One region of the Nonomuraea sp. NPDC049269 genome, then DNA from elsewhere that is predicted to be linked to it. Evidence: riboswitches for the same ligand, from Rfam matches in the RefSeq annotation. Region 1 holds a riboswitch; each other region holds the start of a gene.
The links. Region 1 has a riboswitch for S-adenosylmethionine ahead of ACGFNP_RS49900 (aminotransferase class V-fold PLP-dependent enzyme). Riboswitches for the same ligand answer to the same signal wherever they lie in the genome.

Region 2: it holds a riboswitch for S-adenosylmethionine, as region 1 does, so the genes downstream of both, ACGFNP_RS34650 (GNAT family N-acetyltransferase) here and ACGFNP_RS49900 (aminotransferase class V-fold PLP-dependent enzyme) in region 1, are expected to answer to the same signal.
Region 3: it holds a riboswitch for S-adenosylmethionine, as region 1 does, so the genes downstream of both, thrC (threonine synthase) here and ACGFNP_RS49900 (aminotransferase class V-fold PLP-dependent enzyme) in region 1, are expected to answer to the same signal.

Annotation. Positions count from the first base shown of each region.
Region 1 is NZ_JBICSO010000011.1:111,052-121,168, forward strand. Features, by position in the region: gene ACGFNP_RS49890 (NADH-quinone oxidoreductase subunit D) at 1-285, opposite strand, end outside; gene ACGFNP_RS49895 (DoxX family protein) at 407-979, shown strand; gene ACGFNP_RS49900 (aminotransferase class V-fold PLP-dependent enzyme) at 982-2,292, opposite strand; SAM riboswitch class IV at 2,335-2,450, opposite strand; gene ACGFNP_RS49905 (TerC family protein) at 2,553-3,278, shown strand; gene ACGFNP_RS49910 (cytochrome P450) at 3,288-4,478, shown strand; gene ACGFNP_RS49915 (SAM-dependent methyltransferase) at 4,657-5,619, opposite strand; gene ACGFNP_RS49920 (DUF2520 domain-containing protein) at 5,902-6,792, shown strand; gene panC (pantoate--beta-alanine ligase) at 6,783-7,619, shown strand; gene ACGFNP_RS49930 (L-aspartate oxidase) at 7,700-10,117, shown strand, end outside.
Region 2 is NZ_JBICSO010000006.1:592,476-602,592, forward strand. Features, by position in the region: gene ACGFNP_RS34625 (NACHT domain-containing protein) at 1-2,088, shown strand, start outside; gene ACGFNP_RS34630 (helix-turn-helix transcriptional regulator) at 2,118-2,450, shown strand; gene ACGFNP_RS34635 (hypothetical protein) at 2,447-3,028, shown strand; gene ACGFNP_RS34640 (hypothetical protein) at 3,012-3,557, opposite strand; gene ACGFNP_RS34645 (hypothetical protein) at 4,018-4,659, shown strand; SAM riboswitch class I at 4,713-4,801, shown strand; gene ACGFNP_RS34650 (GNAT family N-acetyltransferase) at 4,809-5,432, shown strand; gene ACGFNP_RS34655 (hypothetical protein) at 5,443-5,964, opposite strand; gene ACGFNP_RS34660 (protein kinase) at 6,071-9,589, opposite strand; gene ACGFNP_RS34665 (helix-turn-helix transcriptional regulator) at 9,629-10,117, opposite strand, start outside.
Region 3 is NZ_JBICSO010000021.1:27,963-38,079, reverse strand. Features, by position in the region: gene ACGFNP_RS60915 (cold-shock protein) at 1-124, opposite strand, end outside; gene ACGFNP_RS60910 (MoaD/ThiS family protein) at 364-639, opposite strand; gene thrC (threonine synthase) at 663-1,895, opposite strand; SAM riboswitch class I at 1,909-2,049, opposite strand; gene ACGFNP_RS60900 (RNA polymerase sigma factor) at 2,129-2,683, opposite strand; gene ACGFNP_RS60895 (trehalose-6-phosphate synthase) at 2,715-4,139, shown strand; gene ACGFNP_RS60890 (MFS transporter) at 4,141-5,304, shown strand; gene ACGFNP_RS60885 (hypothetical protein) at 5,282-5,860, opposite strand; gene otsB (trehalose-phosphatase) at 5,912-6,682, opposite strand; gene ACGFNP_RS60875 (DUF3263 domain-containing protein) at 6,737-7,039, opposite strand; gene ACGFNP_RS60870 (SAM-dependent chlorinase/fluorinase) at 7,156-7,962, shown strand; gene ACGFNP_RS60865 (hypothetical protein) at 8,157-9,149, shown strand; gene ACGFNP_RS60860 (S8 family serine peptidase) at 9,146-10,117, shown strand, end outside.

The DNA of each region.
Region 1 (10,117 bases):
GGCGGCCAGGACCACGCCCAGCTCGTTGGCGAACCCCGCCAGCCAGTCGTGCCGGTTGGCCAGCATGATGATCTGCCGGAAGTCGCGGACCTCGAACAGCTTCTCCGCGCCCCGGTGCATGTAGCCGATGATCGGCTCGGCCGTGGCGATGCGCTCGCCGTCGAGGGTGAGCCGCAGCCTGAGCACGCCGTGCGTCGACGGGTGCTGAGGGCCGATATTGAGGATCATGTCCTCGGTGGCCAGCTCTTTCGCCCCGACGCCGATCCCGACCACGCGTTCCGTCATATGGCAATGCTGCCACCAGCAGTGGTGGTGATCCAGCACAGGACAGGGTCAAGGAACGTTATGCCGGCGCATCCTGCCTACCTGACAGGGGAGGAATACCGGGAACGGGGGGAGTTATACCGTGCAAAGAATTGGCTTTGATCTGGCCGCCCTGATCGCGCGAGTGGCGATCGGTGTGATCTTCGTGACCCACGGGTGGCAGAAGTTGCAGGGCGGGGTGCCGGCCACGGCCGCCGCCTTCGCTCAGATCGGCGTGCCGCTGCCGCAGCTCTCGGCCTTGTTCGCCATCGTCGTGGAGAGCGTCGGAGGGGCGCTGCTGATCATCGGCCTGCTGGTCCGGCTGGCGGCCCTCGGGCTGCTGGTCGACATGCTGGGCGCGATCATGTTCGTCCACGGTGGGCACGGCGTCATGGTGCAGAACGGCGGCTGGGAGCTCGCCGGCGCGCTGGGCGTGGTCTGCCTGCTGCTCGTGGCGCTGGGCGGTGGCCGGATCGGGATCGACGGCATCCTGCACAGCACGTACCGGCGGCGCGCCGAGCGCCGCGCGGCCGAGCAGGATCTGGCCGGTCACGCCCCGGCCACCTCCATCAGACCGGAGGCGGACACCACCAGACCCATGTCCACGCGCCCCACCGGGTACTTCGATGAGACCGTCGCCGACGAGCCATCGCGCAGACGCCCACCGCCCGGCTGACCTCAGCGGGCGGCGAGGTCCCGGAGTGCGTCGACGAGGCGGTCCACGTGCTCCTCCGTGGTGCCGATGCCGATCGAGGCACGCACCGCGGAGGCCGTGTCGTCCTCGCAGCCGCCGTCCGCGGTGCCGAGCAGGTGCCGGACGAAGGGGTGCGCGCAGAACTTGCCGTCACGCACGCCGATGCCGTACTCGCCGGACAGCACCTCGGCCACCTCGCGCGCCGAGTGCCCGTCCACGACGAACGAGACGATGCCCACGCGCGGCTGGTCCGGCCCCCACAGCGACAGCTCGCGCACGCCCTCGATCGTGGCCAGCCCGGACCGGAGCCGGGCGATCAGCCGCTCCTCCTCGCGCACCAGCTCGGTCCAGCCGGTCGCGCTGAGCGCGTCACAGGCGGCGGCCAAGGCGATGGCACCCAGCACGTTAGGGGTGCCCGCCTCGTGCCGCGGCTCGGCATCGTCATGCCACTCGATACCTTCCTGGACGTCACCTTCCTGGACGTCAGCGGCGACCGAACGCACCGCGCCACCGCCCTTCAGGTACGGCTCGCCGGACGAGAGCCAGTCACGGCGGCCGACCAGCACCCCGGCGCCGAAGGGGGCGTAGAGCTTGTGGCCGGAGAAGGCGACGTAGTCGAGGTCGAGCGCGGTCAGGTTGAGCCGCCGGTGCGGCACCAGCTGGGCGGCGTCCACCAGGATCCGGGCCCCGTGGCGGTGCGCGATGTGCGCCAGGGCGGCGATCGGCCAGAGCTCGCCGGTGACGTTCGAGGCTGCGGTGACGACCAGCAGCTTGGGGCCGTCGATCCCGGCCAGCGCCTCGTCGGCCACGCGGACCGCCTCACCGGGGAAGGCGGGCGGCGCCAGCCGTACGGACCGCTTCCAGGGCAGGAGCGAGGCGTGGTGCTCGGTGTCGAAGACGACCGCGGTCGTGCCCTCGGGCAGGCAGCGGGCCAGCAGGTTCGTGGCGTCGGTGGTGTTGCGGGTGAAGATCACGGCATCGTCGGGGCGGGCGCCGACGAAGGCCCTGACCGTGTGGCGGGCCTGCTCGTAGCGGGCCGTGGTGAGCTGGGAGGCGTACCCCGCGCCGCGGTGCACGCTGGAGTAGGCCGGGAGCGCGGCGGTGACGGCGGCGCTGACCGGCTCCAGACAGGGGGCGCTCGCCGCGTAGTCGAGGTTCGCGTACGTCACGAGCCGGCCGCCCTTGACCGGGACCTCCAGATCCGTGCCGAGCACGGCGGGGATCGGACGGCTGTGCCCGACCGGCGTCTCGGTGGCCTGGGCGGGCAGGGAGCTGAAAATCGTCAAAGTGGACATGGCGCACCTCCTGGGGACATCGGACCCCTGGAGCACCCAGCAAGCCCGCGCTTGCCCGCCACACCTCGTGACGGACCAGGTCTTCACCCGGGGCACCCCGCCGCGGACGCGAGGGTTGCCGGCCAGCAAGCCGGGGCTGTGCGCTGGCACTCATGACCTACACCCCGCACTATAACCGACACTCGGCCATCAATCACAACGGTGAACTTCTGCGGCCCTTGCCTCGTTGGAACCTGAAACCCCTGCCGTGAGGAGTACTAATGCTGGACTGGGTGACCGACCCTCAGATCTGGATCGGGTTTTTCACCCTGGTCGCGCTGGAGATCGTGCTCGGTATCGACAACATCATCTTCATCTCCATCCTGGCCGGGAAGCTGCCGCCGGAGCAGCGTGACAGGGCCCGCGTCATGGGTCTGGGCGCGGCTCTGATCAGCCGGTTGCTCCTGCTGCTCGCGTTGTCGTGGGTGGTGCGGCTGACCGCGCCGCTGTTCGAGGTCTTCGGCCACGAGATATCGGGGCGCGACCTGATCCTGCTGCTGGGCGGTCTGTTCCTGCTGGCCAAGAGCGTCACCGAGATCGGGCACAGCATGGAGCTGAAGGAGGAGGACGGCAAGACGCGGGCCGTCACGTCGTTCGCCTCGGTGATCGCGCAGATCATGGTGCTGGACGTGGTGTTCTCGCTCGACTCGGTGATCACCGCCGTGGGCATGGTGGACGAGCTCGGCGTGATGATCGCCGCGGTGATCGTGGCGGTGCTGGTCATGCTGTTCGCGTCGGGGCCGATCAGCAGGTTCGTGGACAAGCATCCGAGCATCAAGATGCTGGCTCTGGCGTTCCTGGTGCTGATCGGGGTGGTGCTCATCGCCGAGGGGCTCGGCCAGCACATCTCGAAGGGCTACATCTACTTCGCGATGGCATTCTCGGTCATCGTGGAGCTGCTCAACATCCGGATGCGCAGCAGGCATGCCAAGCAAGCATCCTCATAAGATGAAATAGTGCGCTTCGACCCCTGGAATCCGGATTTTGTCGCCTATCCGTACGGCGCCTACGCGGCGCTGAGGCATGACGCGCCCGTCAGCTACTTCGAGCCGACGGGTCAGTGGCTGGTCTCCCGGCACGCGGACGTGAACGCGCTGCTCAGAGACCGTCGCCTGGGCCGCTCCTACCTGCACGTGGCCACGCACGAGGAGTTCGGCCGACCGGCCGAGCCGGAGTTCCAGGAGCCGTTCTGGCGGGTGACCAGGGCGGGCATGCTCGACGTCGAGCCGCCGGTGCACACCAGGCTGCGCCGGCTGGTCTCCAAGGCGTTCACGCCGCGCATGGTCGAGTCGCTGCGTCCCCGGGTCAGGTCGATCGCGGAGGGGCTGGTCGCCGCGTACGTCGAGAAGGGCGGCGGCGACCTGATCGCCGAGGTGGCCGAGCCGCTGCCGGTGACCGTCATCGCGGAGATGCTCGGCGTGCCCGAGGCGGACCGGCACCTGCTGCGCCCCTGGTCGGCCGACATCTGCCGCATGTACGAGCTGAACCCGAGCCTGGAGTCGCAGCACCTGGCCGCCAAGGCGGCGTCGGAGTTCGCCGGCTACCTCGCGGACCTGGCGCGCGAGCGCGCCGTGCGACCGGGCGACGACCTGATCAGCGCGCTCGCGGCGATCGACGAGCTCACCGAGGACGAGCTGGTCGGCACGTGTGTGCTGCTGCTCAACGCCGGCCACGAGGCGACCGTGAACGTGACCGGCAACGGCTGGTGGTCCCTGTTCCGCAACCCCGCCGAGCTGGCCCGGCTGCGCGCGGACCGGAGCCTGCTGCCCACGGCCGTCGAGGAGTTGATGCGCTGGGACACCCCGCTGCAGATGTTCGAGCGGTGGGTGCTGGAGGACATCGAGGTGCACGGGGCCGAGATCCCGCGCGGGGCCGAGGTGGCGCTGCTGTTCGGCTCGGCCAACCGGGACGAGACGGTGTTCGACGACCCGGACCGGCTCGACGTCGGGCGGCCGGACAACCCGCACATCTCCTTCGGGGCCGGGATCCACTTCTGCCTCGGTGCCCCATTGGCCCGCCTGGAGCTGATCGAGTCGTTCGGTGTCCTGCTGGAGCGGGCGCCGAAGCTGGAGCTCGTCACCGAGCCGGAGTGGAAGCCCGGCTACGTCATCCGAGGCCTGCAGTCCCTCGACCTCACAACCGGCTAGCCGCGCTTTCGCACAGACCGCTCCGTCTCCGACCCCGCGAACAACCGCCGCCCCGCTCCTCAGGCCGAAGCACGGCGGAAGGACCCCAGCCGCCCCTCTCCCCAGAAGGACCCCAGCCGAAGTACGGCGGGAAGTGCGGGAACAAGGGGTAGTCGTGATGACGCGCCGAATACCAGGGTCAGCGGTCCTGGGTGAGCCAGCCGAAGCCGCCGAGACCCTTCGCGTCGATCAGCTCCCCCTCCTCCGAGGCACGGGCCAGAGCCCGCAGATAGCCCGGCGGATCGAGGTGGGCGAGGTCGATGGGCGGACGCGTGCCGGTGACCCCCAGAGCCTTTAGCGCATCCCGCTGTGTGGACAAGCCTGTGGATATCGCACCGGCCCGCCGACCGGCCTCCGCGCACGCATCGAGCGCCACGTGCGCGGTGATGTCGCAGGTCCCGTCGGGTATGGGCGCCACGACCGCACCGTCGCGGTACCCGGTGAGCGTGCCGTGGCAGGGACGGTTATCCACAGGGTGTGCATAATCAATGGCCACCGCGCGCCCCCTGCTGAGCCGGGTCAGCACCGCCGCCCAGGCGGCGTCCCGAGGGCACCCGATCTCCCCGCGCGAACCGATGCGGCCCAGCGGCCACCACCGGTCGAGCCAGGCGCGGCCGATGCCGGGCACCGGGTCGCCCAGCCGTTCCTCACCTGTCTCGGTCTCGACCAGAACCAGCCGCGGCCCGTCGGCCGTCTGCTCGGCCACGTCGAGCGGGATGTTGTCCAGCCACTCGTTGGCGATCGCCAGCCCGGTGATGCCGTACGGGATCCGGGATCGCCAGGCGATGCTCTCCGGCAGGCCGTCGGGCCGGGGCGAGAGGTCGACGGCGGTGATGTTGAGCCGGGCGCGCAGTGCGGGGTCGGCGGCGTCGAGCACGCGGGCGACCAGAACGCCCTCTCCCGCGCCGATGTCGACCAGGTCGAGGCGGTCCGGCGAGCCGAGCTCGGCGTCGACCTGGGTCAGCAGCGCCAGAACCGCCTCGGCGAATGCCGCCGAGGCGCTGACCGAGGTACGAAAGTGGCCCGAAGGGCGCTCGCGAAGGTAAAAGCCGTCCTCGCCATAAAGCGCGTGCCGCATCGCGGCGCGCCAGGTGAGCCACATGCCCTGGACTATCTCATGGCTCGCCGAAACGAGGACCTGGCCGGCCAAGTCCGCACCTCCAAGAGGCTCGCATTTCTACGCGGGCGTCGGGTCGCAACTCGGCGCCCGCCACCAATGCGATGACCCCTCTCCTCATCTCTTCCGACAGGGGGTGCATAGTTTTATATGCCCTTGTCCCATTTGTCGGTAACTCAACATGCAGCAAAAGCCTGGTCACGTACGTAGTCTCAAGCGGCCGTTACGCTGAACGGCAGTGCCATCAGGTCGACAGGGGTGGACGTCATGGACGCAGGGGATCGCCCGGGGCGGTTGGCAGTGGGTGTGCTGGGCGCGGGCAAGGTCGGTTCGGTGCTCGGTGCCGCACTGGCTCAGGCCGGGCATCACGTGGTCGCCGCCAGCGGAGTTTCCGACGCCTCGCAGCGGTGGGCGGCGAAGCGGCTCGGTGTGCAGCCGACCCGGCCCGAGGAGGTCGTCAAGGTCGCTGAGCTGATCCTGCTCACCGTGCCCGACGACGCGCTGCCCGATCTGGTCAACGGGCTGGCGTCGACCGGCGCCGACCTTCAGGGCAAGCTGCTCGTGCACACCAGCGGCGCGTACGGGCTGTCGGTGCTCGACCCGGCCGCCAGGGCGGGCGCGCTGCCGCTCGCGCTCCATCCGGTGATGACGTTCACCGGGAGGGACGACGACCTCAACCGCATCACCGGCATCTCGTTCGGCGTGACGGCGCCCGATCCGCTCAGGCCCATCGCCGAGGCCCTGGTCATCGAGATGGGCGCCGAGCCGGTCTGGATCGCCGAGGCCGACCGTGCCCTCTATCACGCGGCCCTGGCCGGGGCGGCCAACCACATGGTCACGCTCATCGCGGAGTCGCAGGAGCTGCTGCGGGGGATCGGCGTCGAGCATCCGGGGATCATGCTCGGCCCGCTGCTCGGCGCGGCGCTCGACAACGTGCTCCGGCTCGGCATCGCCGGGCTGACCGGCCCCGTGGTGCGGGGTGACGCGGGCACCGTGCGCAAGCACGTCGACGCGCTGATCCTGGCCGCCCCCGAGGCGGCCGACGCCTACATCGCCCTCGCTAGGCTCACCGCGGACCGCGCGCTCGCCGCAGGGCTGCTGAAGCCCGAAGAGGCCGAGCGCCTGCTCGACGCGCTCGGAGGCAACATATGGACCTGATCGTCGCCAGGAACCGCACCGACCTGGTCAAAGCACGCGGCCAGGGGAGCGTCGCCCTGGTGCCCACGATGGGCGCGCTGCACGAGGGCCACCGCTCCCTGATCCGCGAGGCCCGCACCCGCGCCGACCAGGTCGTGGTCAGCATCTTCGTCAACCCCCTGCAATTCTCCCCAAACGAGGATTTTTCCCGCTATCCACGGACGTTCGACGCGGACCTGGAGGCGTGCCGGGACGAAGGCGTGGACGTCGTCTTCGCTCCGACAGCCGACGACATGTATCCCCCCGACCGCCAGGTCAGCGTCCAGTCCGGGGAGATGGGCACGATCGTCGAGGGCGCGGTCCGGCCCGGCCACTTCGACGGCGTGCTCACGGTCGTGCTCAAGCTGTTCAACCTCGTCCAGCCCGACGTGGCGATCTTCGGCCAGAAGGACGCCCAGCAGCTCGCCATGATCCGCAGGATGGTCGCCGACCTCGACCTGCCGATCGACATCGTCGGCGCCCCCACGGTCCGCGAGCCCGACGGCCTGGCGCTGTCGAGCCGCAACCGCTACCTGTCCGCCGACGAGCGGCAGGTCGCCCTCGCGCTCTCCACGGCCCTGCGGGCGGGCGCGGCGGAGTCCGTCCCGTCGAAGATCCGCGCGGCGGCGCTGTCCGTACTCGAAGCCGCGGCGCCCCGGCTCGCGCTCGACTACCTGGTGCTCGTCGACCCGGCCACGTTCACCGAGGTGTACGAGCTCTTCCAGGGCGAGGCGGTGCTCGCGGTCGCCGCCAAGGTCGGCACCACCCGGCTGATCGACAACGTCGTCCTGACGCTGCGCCCTGCTTGACAGACCCACCCCCCGGAGTCATCGCATCCTCCGATGGCGTTATCGTCATAGTGACGAAATCGCCTCTTTGAGGAGACTCCATGAGCGCACCGGCGATTCCCCTCCGACTGACGGCCCCCGATCCCGGCTGGATCGCCGAGGCCGACGTGGTCGTCGTGGGCTCCGGCATCGCGGGGCTGACCGTGGCCCTGCGCTACGCCGAGCTGGATCCCGCGGCCAAGGTCCTCGTCGTCACCAAGGACGTGCTCTCGTCCGGGTCCACCCGCTGGGCTCAGGGCGGGATCGCGGCCGTGCTCGATCCGCGCGACAGCCCCGACGAGCATCTGAACGACACCTTGGTCGCCGGGGTGGGCCTGTGCGACGTACGGGCCGTACGGACGCTGGTGACCGAGGGCCCCGGGGCGCTGCGGCGGTTGATGGAGCGCGGCGCCCGGTTCGACCGGACCCCCGACGGTGAGCTCCAACTGACCAGGGAAGGCGGCCACCGGCGCGACAGGATCGTGCACGCGGGAGGCGACGCCACCGGCGCCGAGGTGCAGCGGGCGCTGGTCGAGGCGGTCAGGGCGGGCTCGGTGGAGGTCATCGAGCACGCGCTGGTCCTCGACCTGCTGACGGACGCGCGCGGCCGGGCCAGGGGCGTGACGTTGCACGTCATGGGCGAGGGCGCGCGCGACGGCGTGGGCGCGGTGCACGCGCGGGCGGTCGTGCTGGCCACCGGCGGCATGGGGCAGGTGTACTCGTCCACGACGAATCCCGTCGTCTCGACCGGCGACGGCGTCGCGCTCGCGCTCAGGGCGGGGGCTGTGGTGCGCGACATCGAGTTCGTCCAGTTCCATCCCACGGTGCTGTGGCTCGGCGAGGAATCGACCGGGCAGCAGCCGCTGATCTCCGAGGCGGTCAGGGGCGAGGGCGCCTTCCTGATCGACCACGAGGGCCGCGCGTTCATGAAGGGCGTGCACGAGCTGGCCGACCTCGCGCCGCGCGACGTGGTCGCCAAGGCCATCATGCGGACCATGCGCGAAAGCGGGCAGAGCCACGTCTTCCTCGACGGCCGCCACTTCGGCGAGGATCGGTGGAAGACCCGCTTCCCCACGATCTACGAGGTCTGCCGCGAGCACGGCATCGACCCGGCCACCGAGCCCATCCCCGTCGCCCCCGCCGCCCACTACGCGAGCGGCGGGGTCAGGACCGACCTGCACGGCCGTACCTCCATCGAGGGCCTGTACGCGTGCGGCGAGGTCGCGTGCACGGGCGTGCACGGCGCGAACCGGCTCGCGTCCAACTCACTGCTGGAGGGCCTGGTCTTCGCCGAGCGCATCGCCGCGGACATCCACGCGGTCCGCGGGGCTGAGAAGCAGGCGGCGGTACGGTCGGCGTCGGGCGATGAGGTCGCGAGGGAGCAGGCAGCGGTACGGCCGGCGCCGGGTGACGTGGTCGCGAGCCGGGCGGCGACGGGGCTGGCCGACCCGAGGATCCGCGCCAGGGTCCAGGCCCGCATGAGCGGGGGAGCGAGCGTGCTGCGTAGCCGCGAGTCGCTCGCGGAGACGGCGCGCGCGCTCCGCGACGCCCGCTGGACCCCGGTCCAGGTGCTCCCGTGCACCGAGTCGTGGGAGGCCACGAACCTGCTGACCGTCGCCACCGTGCTGGTGGGCGCGGCCCAGGCGCGGCTGGAGACCCGCGGCTCGCACTGGCGCGAGGACTTCCCCGACCGGGACGACAATGAATGGCTGGGCCACCTGGACGTGACCCTGACCGAAGAGGGGCCGCAGATGACGTACACGCCGCACGGCGACACCACGCCGCCGCGACTGGCGCAGGAGCTCGCCGCCGCCGGGCTGAACCCGGCGGAGATCGACGCGCTGATCGACCGGGCCCTCGACGAGGACCTGCAGGAGGCGGGCGACGTGACGAGCCTGGCCACCATCCCGGCGGAGCAGCGCGCGATCGCGGACGTGGTGGCGCGCAAGGACGGCATCGTCGCCGGGCTGGCCGTCGCCGAGGCCGTGTTCGTCCGGCTGGGCGCCGCCCGTACCGAACGAAGGGCCAAGGACGGCGAGCACGTCCGGGCGGGCGACGTGCTGATGACCGTGGAGGGGCCGGTCAGGGGCCTGCTGACGGCGGAACGTACCGCGCTCAACCTGCTCACCCACCTGTCGGGCGTCGCCACGCTGACCGGCAGGTGGGTCGAGGCGATCAGCGGCACCCGGGCCAGGGTGCGGGACAGCCGCAAGACGCTGCCCGGGCTGCGGGCGCTGGAGAAGTACGCGGTGCGCTGCGGCGGCGGCGTCAACCACCGGATGTCCCTGTCGGACGCCGCACTGATCAAGGACAACCACGTGGTGGCCGCCGGCGGGGTGGCCGAGGCGTTCCGCGCGGTGAGAGAGCGCTATCCGGAGCTGCCGATCGAGGTGGAGGTGGACCGGATCGACCAGCTCGGTCCGGTGCTCGACGAAGGGGCCGAGGAGATCCTGCTCGACAACTTCACGGTCGAGGAGACC
Region 2 (10,117 bases), on a different contig from region 1:
CCCGCCCTCATCGAGGCCCGGCCGCCCGCGCGGGGGTCCGACGCCGACCTGTTCCGGCCGCACCGCCTCTACCGGCCAGAACAGGTCACCCAATGGCTCAGCCACCTGGCCGAACTCCTCGATCGCACCCCCGCCGAGGCCGACAGCGTGCAGGTGGGCGGCAAGAGCATAGGGGTCAGAGACTTCGCCTGGTGGCGGCTCGCGGCCACCACCCTCCGCCGGCCGCCCCCAGGACCTGGGGTCTTGCTCGCGCTGCTGCTGGCGAGCGCGGCGTGGGGCCTGATCCTGACGACGTTCCTGCTCAAGGACTTCACCTGGTGGTTCGCCGCCGGCGGCATGGGGATCGTGATCGCCTATCGGGAGGGGCCCAGCCACAGCGACCACGGGACGTGGGCGCACGACCAGCCGGGTTATGTCGACCTCCGTCTCGGACGGCGAACCTTCTCACTGCTCAGCCAACTGCTGTCGGCACTCTCCCTCACCCTCGGAATAGTGATCTGGACGGCGCTGGTGATCGCCGCCGGGTACACGGTGTTCGACCTCGTCACCGGGAAGCCGCTCACGGACGCGCTGGCCGCCACGGTCGCCATGGTGGCGCTGTTCGGGCCCGCGTTGCTGCTCACCTCTCTGACCGACGCCGTGGTGGGCTGGGCCGAGGCGCCGGCCGTGGACGGGCGGGCCAGCACGCCGCTCACGAGCTGGCGTGCGGACCGGAGGCTCAACCTCGTGCGGCTGCTCGTCGGGGGGTTCCTCGGCGCGCTCATCGGCGCGGCCGCGATCGGGGCGGCGGGCGCGTCCCCGATCGAGGTGGCATGGGGAAGCCTGGTCCTGGCCACGGCCGGAGCGGCCTACGGAGCCGTGTCGGGCAAGCAGCACGCGTGGCCGGTCTACGTTCTGGCCACCTTTCGCCTGGCGCGCGGGCGGCAGCTGCCACGCCGGCTGATGGCGTTCCTGGACGACGCCCACCGCCTCGGGCTGCTGCGCGCGGTCGGCCCGCTCTACCAGTTCCGGCACGCCGAGTTCCACGACCACCTCGCCGGCCGCCACGAGCCGTCGCCCACCGGCGTGGCCCGGCCTGCCGTCGGCCCTCACCGCCCCGTGCCCCGCCGCGCGGGCCTGGAGCTCACCCCAGTGCTCTCGCGAACGATCGAGACCGCCCGGAAGGTCTCGAGCGTCACGTTCGGTCCGGACGGCGCCGGCCTGGCGTGGACCGGCGAGGGTACGACCACGCTGACGGACCTGACCGGCCGGCCCCAGCGCGCTTTCCGCCACGGCAGCGGCCTGACCGCCGTCCTCGGCCGCCTGTCCAGCGTGGGCTGGACGGCCGCGATCAGCCCCGACGGCCGGCGGCTCGCCGTCACCGGCGAACGCCTCGACCTCAGGACCAGGGATCTCACCGCCGGAAAGATCTGGATCGTCGACTTCGCCACCGGCGCCGAACTCCTGGAGATCACCCACGGCGGCGGCGTGTGGGCGGTGGCCTTCAGCCCTGACGGCGCCCGCATGGCGTCGAGCGGCACCGGAAACACCACCCGGATCTGGGACGCGACCAACGGCGCCGAACTCCTGCGCATCGCCCACCTGGTCGCCCCGACCGGCATCGCGTTCAGCCCCGACGGGACCCGCCTGGCCACCGCCACCTCCGGCGGATGGTCACAGGACCGGCGCTGGGAGGCAGAGATCTGGGACGCCCAGACCGGCGTGGCGCTTCAGCGGCTGTACGAACCGGCCCCCGGCCCCCAGTGGGCCTTCGGGACGCGCGACGTCGCGTTCAGCTCCGACGGCGCCCGTCTGGCCACCGCGGGCCATCACATCACCCGCGTCTGGGACACCGGCTCCGGCGCCGCTCTCGTGACGCTGCCCGAGGAGTCCAGGCACGTCGCGCTCAGTCCTGACGGCACCCTGCTCGCCGCCGCCGGTCCCGGACCTGACGTCGTGCTCTGGGACGTAGACGCCGACACCGAGGTCCTACGGACAACGCACGGCCAGCGGGCCACCACCGCGGCCTTCAGTCCCGACGGATCCCTGCTCGCGACGGCCGGCGAGGACAAGACCGTCCGTTTATGGGAACTGCGGCAGGGCGTCTGATATATAGATGATCAGTATATATTGATCGCATGAGGCAAATGCAGGAACCCAGCTTCCTGATCCTGACCGCGCTCGCCGCCGGTCCCCAGCATGGGTACGGCGTCATCACCGACGTGGAGCGCATCTCCGACGGCCAGGTCCGCCTGCGCGCCGGCACCCTGTACGCCGCTTTCGACCGTCTCCAGGCGGAAGGACTCATCGCCGAGGACCGGGAGGAGATCGTGGACGGCAGGGTGCGGCGCTACTACCGGCTGACCGGCGACGGCGCGGCCAGGCTGGCGGCGGAGGCCGAGCGGATGCGCCGGCACGCCCGAGCGGCCACCACGCGCCTGCGCGCCGCCGGCGCGGGGGGCACGGTATGAGCCCGTTGGAAGCCCGCTACCGCCGCCTCCTGGCCTGCTACCCACGCGACCACCGAGCCCGGCACGAGGAAGAGATGATCAGCGTGCTGCTGGCCGGGGCGCGGCCGGGCCAAACCCGCCCGGATCCGGCCGACATGGCCGACCTGCTGTGGGGCGCGCTGCGCGTACACGGGCGGCGGGCCTTCGGCCCGGCCTCCGCGCCCGCCTGGCGGGACGGGCTGGCCCTAGCCCTGGCGCTGTGGCCGTTCCTGATGCTGGCCAGCGTGCTGGCGACCGAGTTCGTGGTGGCTGCCGAGGCCCTGCACAACCGCGGCCTCGCCGGCGTGCTGCGACTCGTGCCCTGGCTAGTCGTGGTGGCGCTGGCGGCCGGATACGCGTGCCGATCGGTCGTGGGGCGACGGGCGGCGCTGCTGCTGTTCCTACCGGTGGCCGTCCTCGGCAACCTCGGCGACCTTCCGTACGTATCCACCCCGACAGCCTTCGCCCAGATCGGCTGCGCGGCCCTGGCCTTCGCCGCCGCGGCGGCCCTGACCTGGCGCCGGAGCGGTCCAGCTACTCCCGTCAGGAGCCGACCTTAGGGGCTTTCACGATCTTTGCGACATGAGTGCAATCGATTTCGACGCCTCCCGATTTTCCTGCTTCGCAGACAAAACCCCAATCTCTTACTATTTCGCCAACGACGCCGGTCAGCAGCCAAAGGAAAAACAGCCCCGATAGGGTGAACGCCGTTGTCAGCATGCCGGGCGTCCCGTCCGTGGCGCCCCGCATCTGCGCGAAGAACGCTATGACCCCCATGATCGAGAGCCACAGGCCGCTCGAAAAACCGGCGACCCAATACTTCTTCGCCGCGAGGCGCGAACGCTTGGAAGGAGTACGCCGCTTCTTTACTGTGACCAGGACGCCACAACGGCCGCACTGTGACACGCCCTGATGCGTGAATTCAGGATCCTGCGCCAGCGGTGCGAGGAGCATCGGCATCGCGGTCGGCGTTTCGATGGCATCCGGGCCATAGCCGCCCCTGGACACATACCTGACGTAGCCGAGCTGCCCCCACATCGGTTCCGGCTCCAGGGGAGAGTTCGCCTTGTGTGCCGCCGGACGCGCCATGTCACCCGCCAACCAGTCACGCCCACTCTAGAACCTCATGGTGGAGTCTGCGGCAAGTGGGACGGCCCGTAAACACCCGCAGGTAGAAGGCCGTCGCCATGGGCAGGTACGTATGACGATGGACATCAGCGGAGGCGGCTCGTCGAATCCGATTGCATACGAGCAAGGCGGCACTCAATATGGACCCGGAATCCCAATGAGAGCCGGTGCTCAGATGGCAAACCATTCGAAATACCCACGAATCCGACATCCTGTTAAGCCGCAGCGTTGGTGGAATCGGCCTGCAGTGAAATGGGCCGGAACGGCTATTGCCACCCCAGTGCTTGTCGGCGTGCTGATCTGGGCGATACAACAGCCGTTCACCCCGTCGCCCCGCCCGAGCGCCATACCGGAGCCTCGTACGCCCTCACCGACCCCGACACGCCCCGCGGGGCCGCCACTGTCAGTCGATCTCGTCCAAGTGGAACATTCGGACCTGCATAACACCTGGATCTTTCCCGAGGCAGTGACCCTCTCAGGTGATCAACTTGCCCAGATCAATGCCCTGCCGGAATATTCAGATGCACAGCACAGATGGTTTCGGCAACAAGGTGGCGTCGACCCGTACAGCACCGACTTCAAGATCGTCGTTCACGGAAACGCAGATCGGCCCGTGCGCATCGTCGGAATGAAGGCGGTCCCGCGCTGCGGCCCACCGCTCACCGGCACATTGTTCGAGAGCCCGAGCGCGGGCAGCGAGGACAGCATAAAAATTGGCCTCGACCTCGACGAAACCGACCCCCGAGGCAAGACGCTGGTCAACGACACAGAATGGGGTGGAGATTACTTCCGCGAGAAGACGATCTCCCTCAAACGTGATGAAGAGATCACTTTTCAAGTGACCGCGACAACACAGAAGCATTACTGCGAGTTCTCGATCGCGCTCGATGTGCTCAGCAACGGCAAACTGATCAATCAGCGCATCGACGACCACGGCAAGCCGTTCAAAGTCAGCGCCCGCAACACCGACTACGCCTCGTACCAGAAAATGTATATCGGCGGAGTAGCCAACGCCGACGGCGACGGCAAGTGGCGCAGCGTGGATCCGCAGACCTACCAGTAGGTCGCGATGACGTTTGACGCCGCCCTCCACGCTGGGGCAGGATCTCTCCACCGAGATCATCCAGAGGATCCGAGGGGCCTGGCCCGATGACGGTCCGGCAACCTGCCCGAGGGCAAGGTGCCAACGCCAGGAACGATGAGGAGAGTCCCATGAGCCTCCGGCTCGATGTTCCCGTGCTCCACGGATCGTCCGTTCGGCTGGAGCCGCTGGCGATGAGGCACGCGCCGGATCTGGCGCGGGCGGCAGAGGAGGATCGTTCCTCCTACGGTTTCACCTTGGTTCCCCGGGCCACCGAGATCGAGGATTATCTGGCGGCCCAGTTCGCTCGGGTGGCCGACGGGTTGACGCCGTTCGCGCAGGTTCGGGTGCGGGACGGGATGGCGGTGGGATGCACCGCGTTCTGGGATCCCCGGACCTGGCCGGACCGGCAAGACCTGTGCGCCATCGAGGTCGGTTGGACCTGGCTCGCGGCATCGGCGCAGGGCGCCGGGATCAATCTGGAGGCGAAGCTCCTCCTCTTCACCCATGCGTTCGAGACGCTGGGCGTCACGCGCGTCGACCTCAAGACCGACGCGCGCAACGAGAGGTCACGTCGGGCCATCGAGCGCCTCGGCGCGCGCTTCGAGGGGGTGTTGCGTAGCTGGTCGCCGTCCTGGGCGCCCGGCGAAGCGGGGAAGCTGCGAGACTCGGCCATGTTCTCCGTGGTCGCCGCCGAATGGCCGGCCGTCAAGTCGGCGCTGCACGCTCGCCTCACCACCGTGAGCGCCGGGTAGTCCCCGTGCATCACGCGATGATCATCGCTACCAGAACGAGGGCCGACCCGCCCATCACCACGGCGTGCCGGATGTTCTGGAGGATGGGCATGACCCAGGTGGGAAACCCGCCCTCGGCAGCCTTGAGCAGGGCCCGCACGTCGATGCGCTGAAGCATCGGGTCACCCTTACGGTCGAAGGCGGCCTTCACCGACTTGGCGGCGGTCAGGTTGCTGTACAGGATGAGGAAGTTGCCGGCGAGAACGATCGGCTGGAAGACCCAGGAAAGGGTCTGCCCCCAGTCGCTCCCGGACAGGTTGAGCACGGCCAGCACCGTCATGACCAGGGCGACCGTCACGGGGACGACCGTTTCGTGGCCGCTGGCGTCGAAGCTGAGCTTGTTCTCCTCCAGGACGGAGATGGGCACTCCCTGACGGGTCAGTTCCGCCTCCGCGTTCGCTTTCGCACTGCCCCCGTAGCGGTGGCGCACCAGCGGGATGCTCAGGAAGGCAAGCGCGATGAGCAGTTGCAGTGCCGCGGCGAATGTGATCATGGTGGGTGTTCTCCTCGTCCCGGTGTTCCGTTCTCGATGAAGACGACGATGCCCACCACCGCTGAGACCGGGCTGACCGCGCGCTGTCACGAGCCCGCGGCGACTGTCAGCCTGGACCAGCGACAACCGTCAAAGCCGACTTCGGGCAGATCTCCCGGTACGCGATATCGCCCAGGTAGTGGCTCCACTCCGCTTCGGTGAGCCGGCGGCCCGCGCGCCCGCACACCAGCGCGGCGACCCGTTCGGCTCCGACGGGGATCTCCAGGATGTCGCCGTCGGCCGAGTAGTACAGCGTGCCGCCGTCGGCACTGAAGGTCAGCGAGTCGACATCCTGGATCGTCGCGGGGTCGAAGCCGCCGCCGAGCCGCCGCCTGTTGACGGGGTCCCAGAGCTGGAGTACGCCACCGCTGGCCGCCGCGAGCACGTCCCCGCTCGGTGAGAAGGCCAGGACGCTCGCGGGACCCGCCGCTTTCGGCAGCATGGGACGCAATGCCGTCGGCCCGGAGGGATCCCAGAGCGAGACGCGTCCCGTCTCGTCGTAGGCGATGGCCATGAGACCACGGCTGCTCAGGGCGACACCGTCCCCGCCGGAGGTGGACGTGTCATAGCCCTCCCCGACCAGCTTGCCGGTAGCCACGTCCATGAACCTGCCGGAGCCGGTGGCGAGCCTCTTGCCGTCGGGCAGGTACGGGCCGCCGTCGCTGGTGGTGGGGCTGTCGTGCAGAACCCGGCCGGTGGCCGCGTCGAGCACGGTGAGCCAGTACTTCAGGGTCTGCCCGTCCGGGCCGAGGACGAGCGCGATCGTCCTGCCGTCGGGGCTGAAGACGGCCCGCAACGGTGGGAATCCGTCGACGGCGTGCCGAGAGCGGATCGACCAGATCCGTTTGCGGGTACCGACGTCGACCAGTTCGATCCGGCCGGACTCCGGCGCGATGAGCAGCCGTCTGCCCAGCTCGTCGAACTGCAGCACGGCCAGCATGTCCGGGTCGGCTGGAAAGCGGGCGACCTCCTTGCGCTCGCGCATGTTCCAGAGCCGGACGTACTTGCTGTCAAGGCCGCGGATCGCGGCCCACCTGCCGCCGGGACTGACGATGGCGTCGTCGCCCCCCGTCCTGATCGAGGCGGCGCGCGTGGACAGGTCGACGCTGATCACCGCGTCGTCCATCAGATAGCGCAGGGTCGAGCCGTCGAAACCGACATCGGACAGGTCGCCCTCGGACTGGTACGTGAGCAGCTCAAGGTCGTGGTCGGCGACCTTCCACACCTGGAGCTTGCGTACGTTGAACGCGGCGAGGTAGCGACCGTCGGGGCTGAACCGGAGCCGCGGGAAGTGGCCGACGCAGACGTCACAGGTCCAGACGTCCTTGTTACGACGGCGTCCGGTGGAGGTGTCCAAGAGCACCACCTCGCTGCCCGCGCAGGCCAGGGTGGCGCCGTCGGACGAGAACGCGGCGACCGAGTGCGTCCGGTGGCTGCAGCCCGCGTAGCGATGCTCGGGGGTCCAGCCGGGCAGAGCGTGTTCGGCGAAGCTCTCGCCGGTGAGCAGCAGGTGCTTGCCCGTCGGGTCGATCAGCGGACCCCACCCGTGCAAGGCGGCGATCCTGCCGAACTTCCTGCCGGTGCGCAGGTCCACCAGGTGGTCGAGGTCGTTGTCGTAACTGACCGCGAGGGTTGCCTCGTCCTCGCCGATCGTGACGCCGATCAGCATGCCGCCGGCCGGAAAGAGCTCCTTGAGCAGCCGCTTGCCGGTGGCGAGGTCCCAGACGCCGAGCTCTTCGTGAGTGTAGATCGCCACCAGCCGTCCGGTCCTGCTCAGCACCGGAGCATTGAGCTCCGAGCTGTCTCTCAGCCCCAGCCCCCGCCAGCCGCCCGTCCGCTTGTGCGTGCGGACGTCGTACACGTTGACGCCGCTGTCGCTGACGCTGACCAGCGTGCGGCCATCGCCGCTGAGCGTCCGCCTGGCCACCCCCTTGACCTGGGGGTCGTGGAATGCGGCCGTTTCCTGCTGCTGTAGCGAGGCCATCACCGCTGAGCGGGCCTCGACCTGCGGGGAGACGCGCCAGGCCGCCACGCTGAGCAGCATCGCCAGAACCGGGTCAGTGGTACGCAGCCGGTCCGCCTCAGCCGCCACCTGCTTGGCGGTGACCACGTCGCGCTGACCGGCCGCCTGCTGTCGCTGCCACAGCGCGAGCCCGCTCGCCACCAGCGACACCGCCAGCAAGGCCGCCAGCGCCGTGGTGGTCAGGGCCCGGCGCCTGGCGCGCTTCCTGGTCAGCGCGGTGCCCGCCTGGAGGAAGTCGCGCTCGCGGGGAGTGAGCGTCACGTGGCGGCGGCCGGTGGCCGCCCAGCTCAGTGCCTGTTCCAGGCGGCTGCCCTGGAGCAGGTCGCCGTCGCGCCTGCCGTTGTCGGTCCAGTGCCGGGCCGCGCTGGTGATCTGGCTCAGGACGGCGAGGCCCGTACGGTCGGCGTCCACCCACATGCGCAGCCTGGGCCAGGCTCGCAACAGCGCGGGACGCGACAGCGCGACGGAGTCCTCTTCGGCGGCCACGACGTACGAGAACGTCCGAAGGATGCGCCGGATGGCAGCGACCTCGGGCTCGGGACGCCCGCCGAACAGCTCGTCCTGGGAGACGGTCCTGCCGCTCTCGCGGCCTTCCTCGTCCACGGCGACCAGGCGCAGGAACACCTCGGCGGCCAGCTCACGCTCCTGCGGCCCGAGCGCGCCATAGGCGTCCTCGGCGATGGTGCCGAGCGCCGGGTCGGCCTCGCCCTCCCCGCGCACCCCCTGGGCGGCGCGGCTGCCTTCGGTCAGGAGCCCTCTGGTGTCGCTGCCGTTGCCGCTGACCAGCGCGAGCAGCAGGTCGCGGGAGGCCGGCCTGGTCGCGGGGTCCTTGCGCATCGCGACCGCGACCAGCTCGGCCAGCCGGGGCGGCAGCGCGCTCAGGTCGGGCTGGTGCGACAGCACCCGGTGCATCACGCCGCCGAGGTTGTCGGCGTCGAACGGTTCCTGCCCGGTGGCGGCGTACACCATGATCACGCCCCACGCGAACACGTCCGCCGAAGCGCCCACCCGCTGCCCGGTGAACACCTCGGGCGCCATGTAGCTGGGCGTACCCGACACCTCTCCGGTCCTGGTGAGCGACATGTCCAGGGTCCGCGCGATGCCGAAGTCGATCACCCGCGGCCCGTCGGGACCGAGCAGCACATTGTCGGGTTTCAGATCACGGTGGATGACGCCCGCCTCATGGATCGCCGTCAGCGCCGTCGCGACCGCCGTCGCCAGCCGGTGCAGATCGTCACCGGTGAACCTACGCCCCTCGCGCACGGCCTGCCGCAGACTCGGCCCCGCCACGTACTCCGAGACGATGTACGGCCTGGGCCCGTCCAGCTCCACGTCCAGCACCCTGGCCGTGCAGAACGAGGCCACCCGGCCCGCGGCGGTCGCCTCCTTGGCGAACCGGTCGCGACTGTCGTCGCCACCGGCCGCGTGCAGCATCTTGAGCGCCACCCGGCGCCCGTCCCCGTCGTACGCCTCGTAGACGACCCCCTGCCCGCCCGACCCGATCCGCCCGGCCAGCCAGTAACCCCCGATGTGCTGCGGATCTCCCCCGCTCAGCGATCCCACGGCGGATTAGACGCGCATCGTCACGCGTGAGTTGTCCCACTATCTAGCGCTCCGGAGGAAGCGGGCGCCCCACTCCCGGACATGCGCGGCGAACTCCGGCGGCCCCAGCACCTCGAACTCGGCGCCCACGTTGCCCAGCGCCTGGGTCGGCCAATCGAGGGAGGTCGACGTCATGGTGAGCCGGCAGGTGTCGTGGTCGAGCGGTTCGACGGTGCCCCACTGACCGACCGCCTGCCGTACCCGGGTCGCGGGGGCGTGGACGAGCGCCTCGACCTGGTACGGGGCCGGGATGTTGCTCGCTGTCCGGACGAAGGCCGCGGCGTCCTCGGCCGGGAGCGGACGCGGCCGGAAGCGCGTGCCGGTCGCGGTCGGCTCGGTCAGCCGGTCGAGGCGGAAACTGCGCCAGTCGTGCCGGGACAGGTCGTAGGCGACCAGGTACCAGCGGCCGCCGAGTGCGACGACACGGTGCGGCTCGACCTCGCGGTCGGTGGGGGCGGAGCCTCTGGCCGTGTAGGCGAACCGCAACCG
Region 3 (10,117 bases), on a different contig from region 1:
CGAGGGAGCGATAGCCGTCCATCATGATCGCTGAGTAATGGACGAATACATCTTTACCACCGTCTACCGCGATGAAGCCGTAGCCCTTGTCCGCGTTGAACCACTTGACGGTGCCCTGCGCCACTTCCGACTCCTCTTACTGGGCTCATAGATCCCGCCCATTCCAACGCGAGACCCTCAATCGCCCGACTTATGGAGATATCACCAGGCGATCGCCCTCGACCATACCTGTGGCACAGCGTTTGGCAACAGAGTCAATCTACAAATTACGCATTTCATCCGTGAGTGAGTAGTTCAACATTGAATTGTCGGAAAAAACAGAAGGCGCCCCAGATGGGAGCGCCTTCTGACGTGAGCGAGTGGTCACCCTCCGGCGACCGCCGGGATGATGGAGATCTGCGTGCCTTCGGGGGCTGCCGTGTCAAGACCATCGGCAAAACGGACATCCTCTTCGCCAACGTAAACGTTGACAAAACGACGAATCTTGCCCGATTCATCCAGAATTCTCGCGCCGATCCCCGGGTAGTCGGAGTCGAGCTTCGCCAGCACGTCGCGGAGAGTCGCACCCTCCCCGCTCACCTCCGCGTTACCCCCGGTGTAGGTGCGCAGAATGGTGGGAATCCGCACAGAAACGCTCATGATTAACTCGCCTTTCCTGGTTGTCAGACAGCCGCGCGGAACGCGTCGAGAGAGGGCCGGATCACTGCCGTGGGCTCGGCGTCGTCGGCGACGGCGTCGAGCGTCTTGAGCCCGTCGCCGGTGTTGAGCACCACGGTCTCCGCCTCCGGGTCGAGCTGCCCGGTCTCGACGAGCTTCTTCAGCACTCCCACGGTGACGCCACCGGCCGTCTCGGCGAAGATGCCCTCCGTCGAGGCCAGCAGCTTGATGGCGGCGACGATCTCGGGGTCCGTGACGTCCTCCACCGACCCGCCCGTGCGGCGGGCGATGTCGAGCACGTACGGGCCGTCGGCGGGGTTGCCGATGGCCAGCGACTTGGCGATGGTGTCGGGCTTGACCGGCTGGACCACGTCGAGGCCGGCCTTGTAGGCGGTCGACACGGGCGAGCAGCCGTTGGCCTGCGCGGCGAAGATCTTGTACGGGGTGTCCTCGACCAGGCCGAGTGCGACCAGCTCCTTGAAGCCCTTGTCGATCTTCGTGAGCTGGGAGCCGGAGGCCACCGGGATGATGATCTGCTCGGGCAGGCGCCAGCCGAGCTGCTCGGCGATCTCGTAGGCGAGCGTCTTGGAGCCCTCGGCGTAGTAGGGCCGCAGGTTGACGTTGACGAAGCCCCACTTGTCGCCCAGCGGGTCGCCGATGAGCTCGGAGCAGAACCGGTTGACCTCGTCGTAGGAGCCGTCGATGGCGACCAGCTTGCCGCCGAACACCCGGGCCATGGCGATCTTGGCCTGCTCCAGCCCGGCGGGGATGAACACGCAGGCGTCGAGCCCGGCCCTGGCGGCGGCGGCCGTGACCGCGCCCGCGAGGTTGCCGGTGGAGGAGCACGACAGGGTGTGGAAGCCGAAGTTACGGGCCGCCTCGACGGCGATGGCCACCACCCGGTCCTTGAAGGAGTGGGTGGGGTTGCCCGAGTCGTCCTTGACGTACAGGGACTTGATGCCCAGCGCCCGGCCGAGATTGCCGGCCTTGACGAGCTTGGTCCAGCCGGGGTTCATGTTCGGCTTGGTGGCGACGTCCACGGGGACGGGGAGGAGTGAGCGGTAGCGCCAGATGTTGGCGGGGCCGGACTCGATGTCCTTCCGGGTGACGTCACCGAAGGAGTAGGCCGCTTCGAGCGGCCCGAAACACTCCAGACAGGCGAAACTGGGGCCGAGGTCGTAGCGGGCGCCGCACTCGCGGCAGGAGAGGGCTACGGCGGGTCCGAAATCGTGCGACATGAAGCGAGGCCTTCCCTCATCTTCGCCTGCGGCCACCTTGACCGCAGACCGGAATTGGCACCTGTCCCGGTCGGCCTCGCCAGGTCGCGAGTCTGAATCCGGGAGGGTTGCCGGGGCTTCGCAGGGCCGGTCCCTCCACCCCTCTGGATGAGCAATATTCAGTTGTTTGCTCTGACTGTACCTGGCCAGGCCCGTCAAGCGACCGTCCGTCTCAGGAAGCGAGACGTACGATCTCAGCGATAGTCGTCGCCCAGCACTCCCTGAACATACTTGCGCGCCTGGTGGATGCGTGACTTGGCGGTGCCGAGCGGGATGCCGAGCTGCTCGGCGACCTCGTTGTAGTCGAGCTGCACGATGTCACGCAGCACCAGCGCCTGGGCCAGGTCGGGCTTGTCGGCCTCCAGTGCCTCCATCGCGTCGAGCAGGTCGAGCCGCGACCCGGCGATCACACTGACCCGCCGCGCGTCGGGCTTCTGCATGGGCAACTCGTCGGAGGTCTGCTCGGCCGAGCGGCGCTTCAGCGTGCGGTACGTCGTACGCGCGCAGTTGGCCGTCACGATGTGCAGCCAGGTGCTGAACCTGGCCCGTCCCTCGAAGCGCCCGATGTTGCGCGCAACGGCGAGCAGGGTGTCCTGCGACGCCTCCTCCGCATCCTGGTGGTAGGGGAGGATTCGGGCGCAGTGCCGCATCACGTCCGGCTCGATCCGCTTCAGGAGCTCACCGAGTGCGCGATGATCTCCGGCAGCGGCGGAGCGGGCCAGTTCCTCGGTTAGCTCATCAAGCGCCATAGCTGGGATCCTATGGTCGGAGGGAACTTTAATGAACAGCGTCCTTGTCGCCTCTAACAGAGGACCCGTCTCGTTCACCGTCTCCGACGACGGTGTGCTGACCATGAAGCGCGGTGGTGGCGGGCTGGTGTCCGGGCTCTCCGGGGTCATGAAGGACGACGGCGTGCTGTGGATCTGCGCCGCCCTGTCCGACGGCGACCGGGGCGCCGTACGCCAGGCGCCCGGCGGCCGGCTCGACCAGGCCGGCTACGACACGGGCGCGCTGCGGATGCTGGACATCCCGCCGGCCACCTTCCACCGCGCCTACAACGCCGTGGCCAACTCCACCCTGTGGTTCGTCAACCACCTGCTCTACGACATCCCCAACGCGCCGCTGTTCGGCACCAGGTTCCAGCGGGAGTGGGAGTCCTACCGCGACTACAACGGCGCCTTCGCGCTGGCTCTGGCCGAGGAGGCCGGGCACGGGGCCCGCGTGATGGTCCAGGACTACCACCTCACGCTGACCCCGGCGATGCTCCGCGCCGAGCGGCCGGACCTGCGCATCGCGCACTTCAGCCACACGCCGTGGGCGCCGCCCGAATACTTCTCGCTGCTGCCCGACGACGTCGCCCGCGAGGTCCTGGAGGGCATCCTGGGCGCCGACCACGCCGGGTTCCTCACCGAACGCTGGGCGGGCGCGTTCATGGACTGCTGCCGGGCTCTGCTGGGCGCCGAGGTGGATCTGACCGGCCGTACGGTCACGCACGAGGGCAGGACCACCCACATCGGCGTGCACGGCCTCGGTGTGGACGGCGCGGCGCTGTGGGAACGAGCCCACGAGCCCGACGTCGAGTCCAACATGGCCGCGCTCAGGGAGCAGGTCGGCGACCGCCGGCTGATCGTCCGCATCGACCGCACCGAGCTGTCCAAGAACATCGTCCGCGGGCTTGTGGCCTACCGGGAGTTCCTGCACGCGCATCCGGAGTGGCACGGCCGGGTGGTGCACCTGGCGTTCGCCTATCCCAGCCGGCACGACCTGCCCGAATACCGCGAATACACCGCCTCGGTGCAGCGCTGCGCCCAGGAGATCGAGGACGAGTTCGGCACCGAGGACTGGGAGCCGCTGATACTCAACGTCAACGACGACTACCCGCGCTCGCTGGCCGCCTACCGGCTGGCCGACGTGCTGCTGGTCAACCCGATCCGCGACGGCATGAACCTGGTGGCCAAGGAGGGCCCGATCCTGTCGCCGCGGGCCGCGCTGGTGCTGTCGCGCGAGGCGGGCGCGGCGGCCGAACTGGGCGCGCACGCGCTCCTGGTCAACCCCTACGACGTGACCGGCACCGCCGTCGCGCTGCACGACGCGCTGGTCATGCCCGAGGAGGAGCGCACGCGCCGCCGCGAACTGCTGGAGGTCGCGGCCACCGCGCTCCCGCCGCAGAAGTGGTTCGCCGCCCAGCTGGACGCGCTGGCCTAGGATGTCGTCGATCTCAGAGCGCGTCCGCCTGGTCAGGGACCGGCCGACCTGGCTGATCTACCTGCAGCTGGGCACGTTCGCCACGTTCATCTACGGCCTGAGCGGCGCCCTGCCGCTCCTGCGCCTCGACCAGCGGACCTCCGGCACGGTCGCCGGCCTGCACGGCACCGCGATGGCCGTGGGCACGATCCTCGCCGGCCTCTCCCTCACCTTCCTCACCAGGCGCTACGGCAGGCGGGTCACCACCTGGGTCGGCCTCGCCGGGATGAACGCGGGCGTGCTCCTGGTCGTACTCACCTCCGCGCTGCCTTTGACGCTGCTCGGCTACGGCGTGGCCGGCGGCTTCGGCTCGGTCGCCCTCTACACCGCCATGGCCGCGCTCAGCGAGCACCACGGACCGGCGGGCCCGGCCGCGATCAGCGAGGCGAACGCCGTCGGCGTCGTGGTGGGCGTGGCGGCGACGTTCCTGCTCAGCGCGATCGCGCAGACCACGCTCGGCTGGCGGGCCGCGCTGCTCCTCACCCCGGCGCTCACCGTGCTGCTGGCCCTGACCCTGGGGCGGGTCTGGACCCGGACCACGACCGTGGCGGCCCCGTCCACCGGCGAGCGGCCCGTGCGGCCCGGGTGGCGCTTCCATGTGGCGGGCGGCGTGCTGTTCTGCTGCGTGGCCCTGGAGTTCACGTTCAACCTGTGGGCCGCCGAGCTGTTCGCGGCGCGCACCGGCCTGAGCCCGGCCGCCGCGGCCACCGGGTTGACGGCGTTCCTCGCCGGGCTGGGCGCGGGCCGGTTCGGCGGCGCGTACCTGGCCTTACGGCTGCCGCCCGCACGGCTCTTCCTGGGCGCGCTGGCAGTCACCGCGGCGGGCTGGCTGCTCTTCTGGCTGAGCACCCTGCCCGTCCTGTCCTACGCCGGTCTCGCGCTCAGCGGGGTCGGCGCCGCCCTGCACTTCCCGCTCGCGCTGGCCGGGCTCATCACGCACTCAGGCGACCGGCCGGACCGGGCCGGCGCGGCCGCCCCGATCTGGGCCGGGTCCGCGATGGCCGTCGGTCCGCTCGCGCTCGGCGCGCTCGCCGACGGCTTCGGCACCTGGAACGCGTTCCTGCTGGTCCCCGTCCTCATCTGCCTGGCCGCCGGCGGGGTGCTCATCGCCAGGTCGCGTGCTTGAGCACGCCGGGCAGGCCGGGGGTGTTCCATGAGTCGACGACGAGCACGCCGCTCTTGGGCAGGTACCACTCCCGCTGGACGAAACGGGCCCGCACCTTGCCCGTCCCGGTGACGCAGGTGCCCTTCCACGCGCGGTAGTACGCCTTGTGGCCCGGCCCGACCTGGCGCAGCCCCTTCGCCGCCGCGCCGTTGAGCACCTGGCCCCACTTGTGGTTGACCGGGCAGGGCTCCACATCGGTCGCCGAGTAGAAGGGCCGGTCGGGCGTGTACGGGTTGAGCTCGTGCCCCAGCTTGATGGCCGCGGGCCCGAGCACCCAGAAACCATCGCATTCCGGAGTGAAGTATGCCCCCTTGGGCTTGGCGCACTTGCCGGTGACGACATGGAGCCAGTCGCCCTTCCCGTACACCTTCCATGAGCTCGGCAGGGACAGCGTCAGCCCGTTGCGCAGCTTGAGCGGATGACCGGCAGCGCTCGCGGAAGCGGAGGCGGGGGCGGCCGTCACGAGGACGGCGGCGGCCACGGCGAGACCCGCCACGGCAAGGTTTCTCTTCGACATTTCGCGAATGTACCGACATGCACTTGCAGACAGATGGGGACCGGCTGAAACTCAGGGCCGGCTGTAGGCCGAAGCCAGCTCCCGCAGCAGCGCCACCACGCCGTCGGGGCCGTCCACCACGATGTCGGCCCGCTCGGCCAGCGCGGTCACCTCGGCCGAGCCGCTGCACACGGTCACGCCCGGCAGCCCCGAGTTCCTGACCGCGTCGAAGGCCGCCAGGTCCCCGAGGTCGTCGCCGACGAACATGACCGACCGGGCGGCCCGTTCGGCCAGGAACAGGCCGAGCGCGTGCCCCTTGTCCATGCCCGGCGGCCGCAGTTCGAGCACCAGGCGGCCGGGCTCGACGACCAGCCCGTGCTTGTCCGCCAGCGCGGCCAGCGGCTCGCGAAGAACCGCCAGGGTGCCTTCGGGGTCGGGGCTGCGCCTGGTGTGCACGGCGACCGCCCGGCCCTTGTCCTCGATCGTCGCGCCTTTCACGCCGAGCGAGCCGAGCAGCAGTTGCAGCTCCGCCTCGGCCTGGAGCACGCCGTGCGGGGGCGGCGGCGCCGAGATCTGACCGTCCTCCCAGCGCTCGAACCCGTAGTGCCCCAGAATCACCAGGCCGGGTACGTCGGCCAGCCCGGGGCCGAGCTCCAAAGCCGTGGCCACCGGTCTGCCGGTCACGATCGCCACGGCCCCGACGTGCCCGCCGAGTTCGGCGAGGACGGCGGGCGCTTCCGGGTGGATCCTGGCGGAGGCGGGATCGGCCACGATCGGCGAAAGGGTGCCGTCGAAGTCGAGCCCGATCACGGCTCCCGCCGGATCCTTCAAGATCGCTTCCATGCCGGGTGATCCCGTATGTCTGATGTTCTTCACGCGCCTGCCTTACCCAGCAGGTCAGGGGCGCATGCCAAGCCGCCGGGCGGCGCGGTCGCGCTGGCGGGTGGAACGCAGCCGGCGCAACCGCTTGACCAGCATGGGATCCTGCTGGAGCGCCTCCGGCCGGTCGATGAGTTCGCCGAGGAGTTGGTAGTAGCGCGTGGCGGAGAACCCGAAGGTCTCCTTGATGGCCTGCTCCTTCGCACCCGCGTAACGCCACCAGTGGCGCTCGAAGGCGAGGAGTTCGAGATCGCGTTCGGAGAGGGGCTGTCGGGACGGTTCCTGGGCAGCACTGTCACCGCTGACCGGTGCAGTGTCCATGGTGTCCTCCTCGGAGGGCGCGCGACGATCACATCGAGGGCACGCGGGCCCGTGCCAATCGTAATGTGCGGAGTGCGGGTGTTCACGGCGGATTGAGAGACGTACAGTCACGAAATGTGACCTCAGTCATCACACTTCTCACCGACTACGGGCTCGAAGATGGCTATGTAGCGGCCTGTCATGGAGTGATAGCCGGAATCGCCCCCGAGGCCCGGGTGATCGACGTGTGCCATCTGATCCCGTCAGGCGATGTACGGCGCGGCGCCGCGATCCTCTCCCAGACCATCCCATATCTCCCGAAAGGCGTGCACATCGGGGCAGTAGACCCCGGCGCGGGCGGAGCCAGGCGGGCGGTCGCCGTGGAGGCGGGCGGGCGGGTGTTCATCGGCCCCGACAACGGGCTCCTCTCGTGGGCCATGCACGCCTGCGGCGGGGCGGAGGCGGCCTACGAGATCAGCAACGCCGAGTACTTCCTGCACCCCGTCTCGCCGACCTTCCACGGGCGGGACGTGTTCTCGCCGGTCGCCGGGCGGCTGTGCGTCGGACTCAAACCGGCCGACCTGGGACCCGAGGTTCCGCTCTCACGGCTGATCTCGCTGCCGGAGCCGACCTCGCAACTGCGCGAAGGCTCCGTCGAGGGCGAGGTGGTCTCGGTCGACCGCTATGGCAACACCCAGTTGTCGATCGCCGCGGGCGACCTCGCCGCGCTGGGCGTGCGGATCGGCGACACGATCGGGGTCTGGCTGGGGCGCAGGCAGCTGGCCCTGCCGTACCGGGAGACGTTCGCGGCCGTGCCGCCGGGCGAACTGGTGGCCTTCGCCGACTCGGCGGGGCTGATCGCGATAGCGGTGAACTCGGGTGACGCGGCCCAGCGCCTCGGCCTGCCGCCCGGCGCCCATGTACGGCTTTCTCCCTCCCCCTAAGACGAAAGCCACCAAAGGGAAATTACACCGCGTATCGGTCTGTTTACCGAAGCGTCAGATTGAACCGGCGATCGCATGTCAGAATGCACGGGCATCGGGCGACCCCTCCCCTGCCCGCGAGGTGCACGTTGTTCCCCTTTTCTGTTGCGCTGCTCTCTTTACTGTTCGCGGCCCTGCCGTCGGCGGAGCCACCCGTGCCGGAGCGCTGGCACGCGTGGCCGGTGGCCAGGGTGTTCCCGGGCTCGGTACCCGGCACCAGCCCCTCTGGGGCCCGCGTGACCTATGTCCTGGCCGGCGTCGCCCCTGAGGCCCCCTGCCGGGTGGCCTTCCAGCCTGGGGTCTTGCGGCTGCTGCGGGGATGCGTCACGGCGTTACGCGCCACGTACGCGGACAGCACGCAGACGTTCGTGGCAACGGTCGGCATCGCGGTCCTGACCACCCCAGCCGCCCGCCTACCGGCCCCCGGGGGCAATCTGCCCGGCACGCCACCGGAGACCGGCAACGACCGTCTGTCTGCCGGATCGCCGGAGACCGGCACCGGCTGCCTGCCCGGCGGGGCTTCGCGGACCAGCAACGGCTGCCTGTCCGACGGGCCTTCAGAGACCGGCACCAGCTGCCTGCCCGCCAGACCGTCAGCGACCGGTATCGGCCGCCTGCCCAGCGGGCCGTCAAAGACCGGCACCAGTTGCCTGCCCGCCGGGCCGTCAGGGACCGGTATCGGCCGCCTGCCCGGCGGGCCGTCGGAGACGGGCACCGGCCGCCTGCCCAGCGGGCCGTCGGAGACGGGCGCCGGGACCGGGTGCTTGCCGGGCCGGGGGCGGGAGACTAGCGCTGGTCGTCTGCCGGAGACCAGCGGGCCTCTGCCGGAGACGGGCGCCAGGCGCTTACCGGGGCTGGGGGCGACAGCCGGCGCGCAGGCCGATGCGCCGGTTGACCGGTCCGGGACCGTCGTGGGACGGCCGCCGACCGTGCGGCCCGTGGCGTTTCCCGACGGGCCGGCCGAGCGGTTCGGTGAGTCGCAGTACGTCACCGGCGCGCTGATCTCGTCGAACGACACCTACGTCGTGGCGACGGCCGCCGGATACGCGGACGGCCGGCCGTACAAGCCGGGCGACCTCGCCGCCAGACGCCTCGGAGACACCGCCGGCCGCCTGGCCACGGTCCTGTACCGGAGCCTGACCAGATGACCGGGCCACTGGCTGCCTTCCTGATCAAGCCACTCACAGCGCGGCTACCGCTGGCCGGGTCGCTGCTGGCCGGTTTCCTGGTGGCCGGGCCGCTCGGGGCGGGGCTGTTGGTGGTTGCGGCGGGGCCGTCCGCCTCGGACGACGCCGGCTCGGTGGCGCGGGCCGCCCAATGGCAGCTTGCCACGCTGCGCCTGCCGGAGGCGTGGCGGCTGAGCAGGGGCGCGGGTGTTCTGGTAGCCGTACTCGACACCGGCGTGAACGCCCGCCACCCCGACCTGACCGGCTCCGTGATCGCCGGCCCCGACCTGACCGGCGACGCCGGTGAGCCGGTCATGTGGGGCCACCACGGCACCGCCATGGCCAGCCTCATCGCCGGCCACGGCCACAGCGCCTCAAAACCGGGCAATGCAACACAGAGCGGCCACAGCACCTCGACAACCGGCGAACCCGCACAGAGCACCCGCGACACCCCGCCGACCCCCGATCCCGCACAAAGCGGGCACAGCACCGTGGCAACGGGCGATGCTACGCAGAGCGGCGCCTTGGCAGTGGGCGATGCCGCGCAGAGCGGCGCCATCGCGACGGGAGGCCCCGCACGGAGCGGACCGGCGGACAGCGGCGTGATCGGGGTCGCGCCCGCCGCCCGCGTGCTGTCCATCAGGGTCACGCTGGAGAACGGCGACCCGCTCCGCGAGAAGCAGCGCGCCGGCGGCCGCGACGCCCTCGCCAAAGGCATCCGGTACGCGGTCGACCACGGCGCCGACGTGATCAGCATGTCGCTCGGCGGCGGCAGCGGCGCCTGGGAGGGCTCGGCGGCCGAGGAGGAGGCCGTCCAGTACGCGATCAGCCGCGGCGCCGTGCTCGTGGCCTCGTCCGGCAACGACGGCGACACCACGAACAGGAAGAACTTCCCCGCCGCCTACCCCGGCGTGATCGCGGTCGGCGCGGTCGACCGTCGGCTGGAGGTG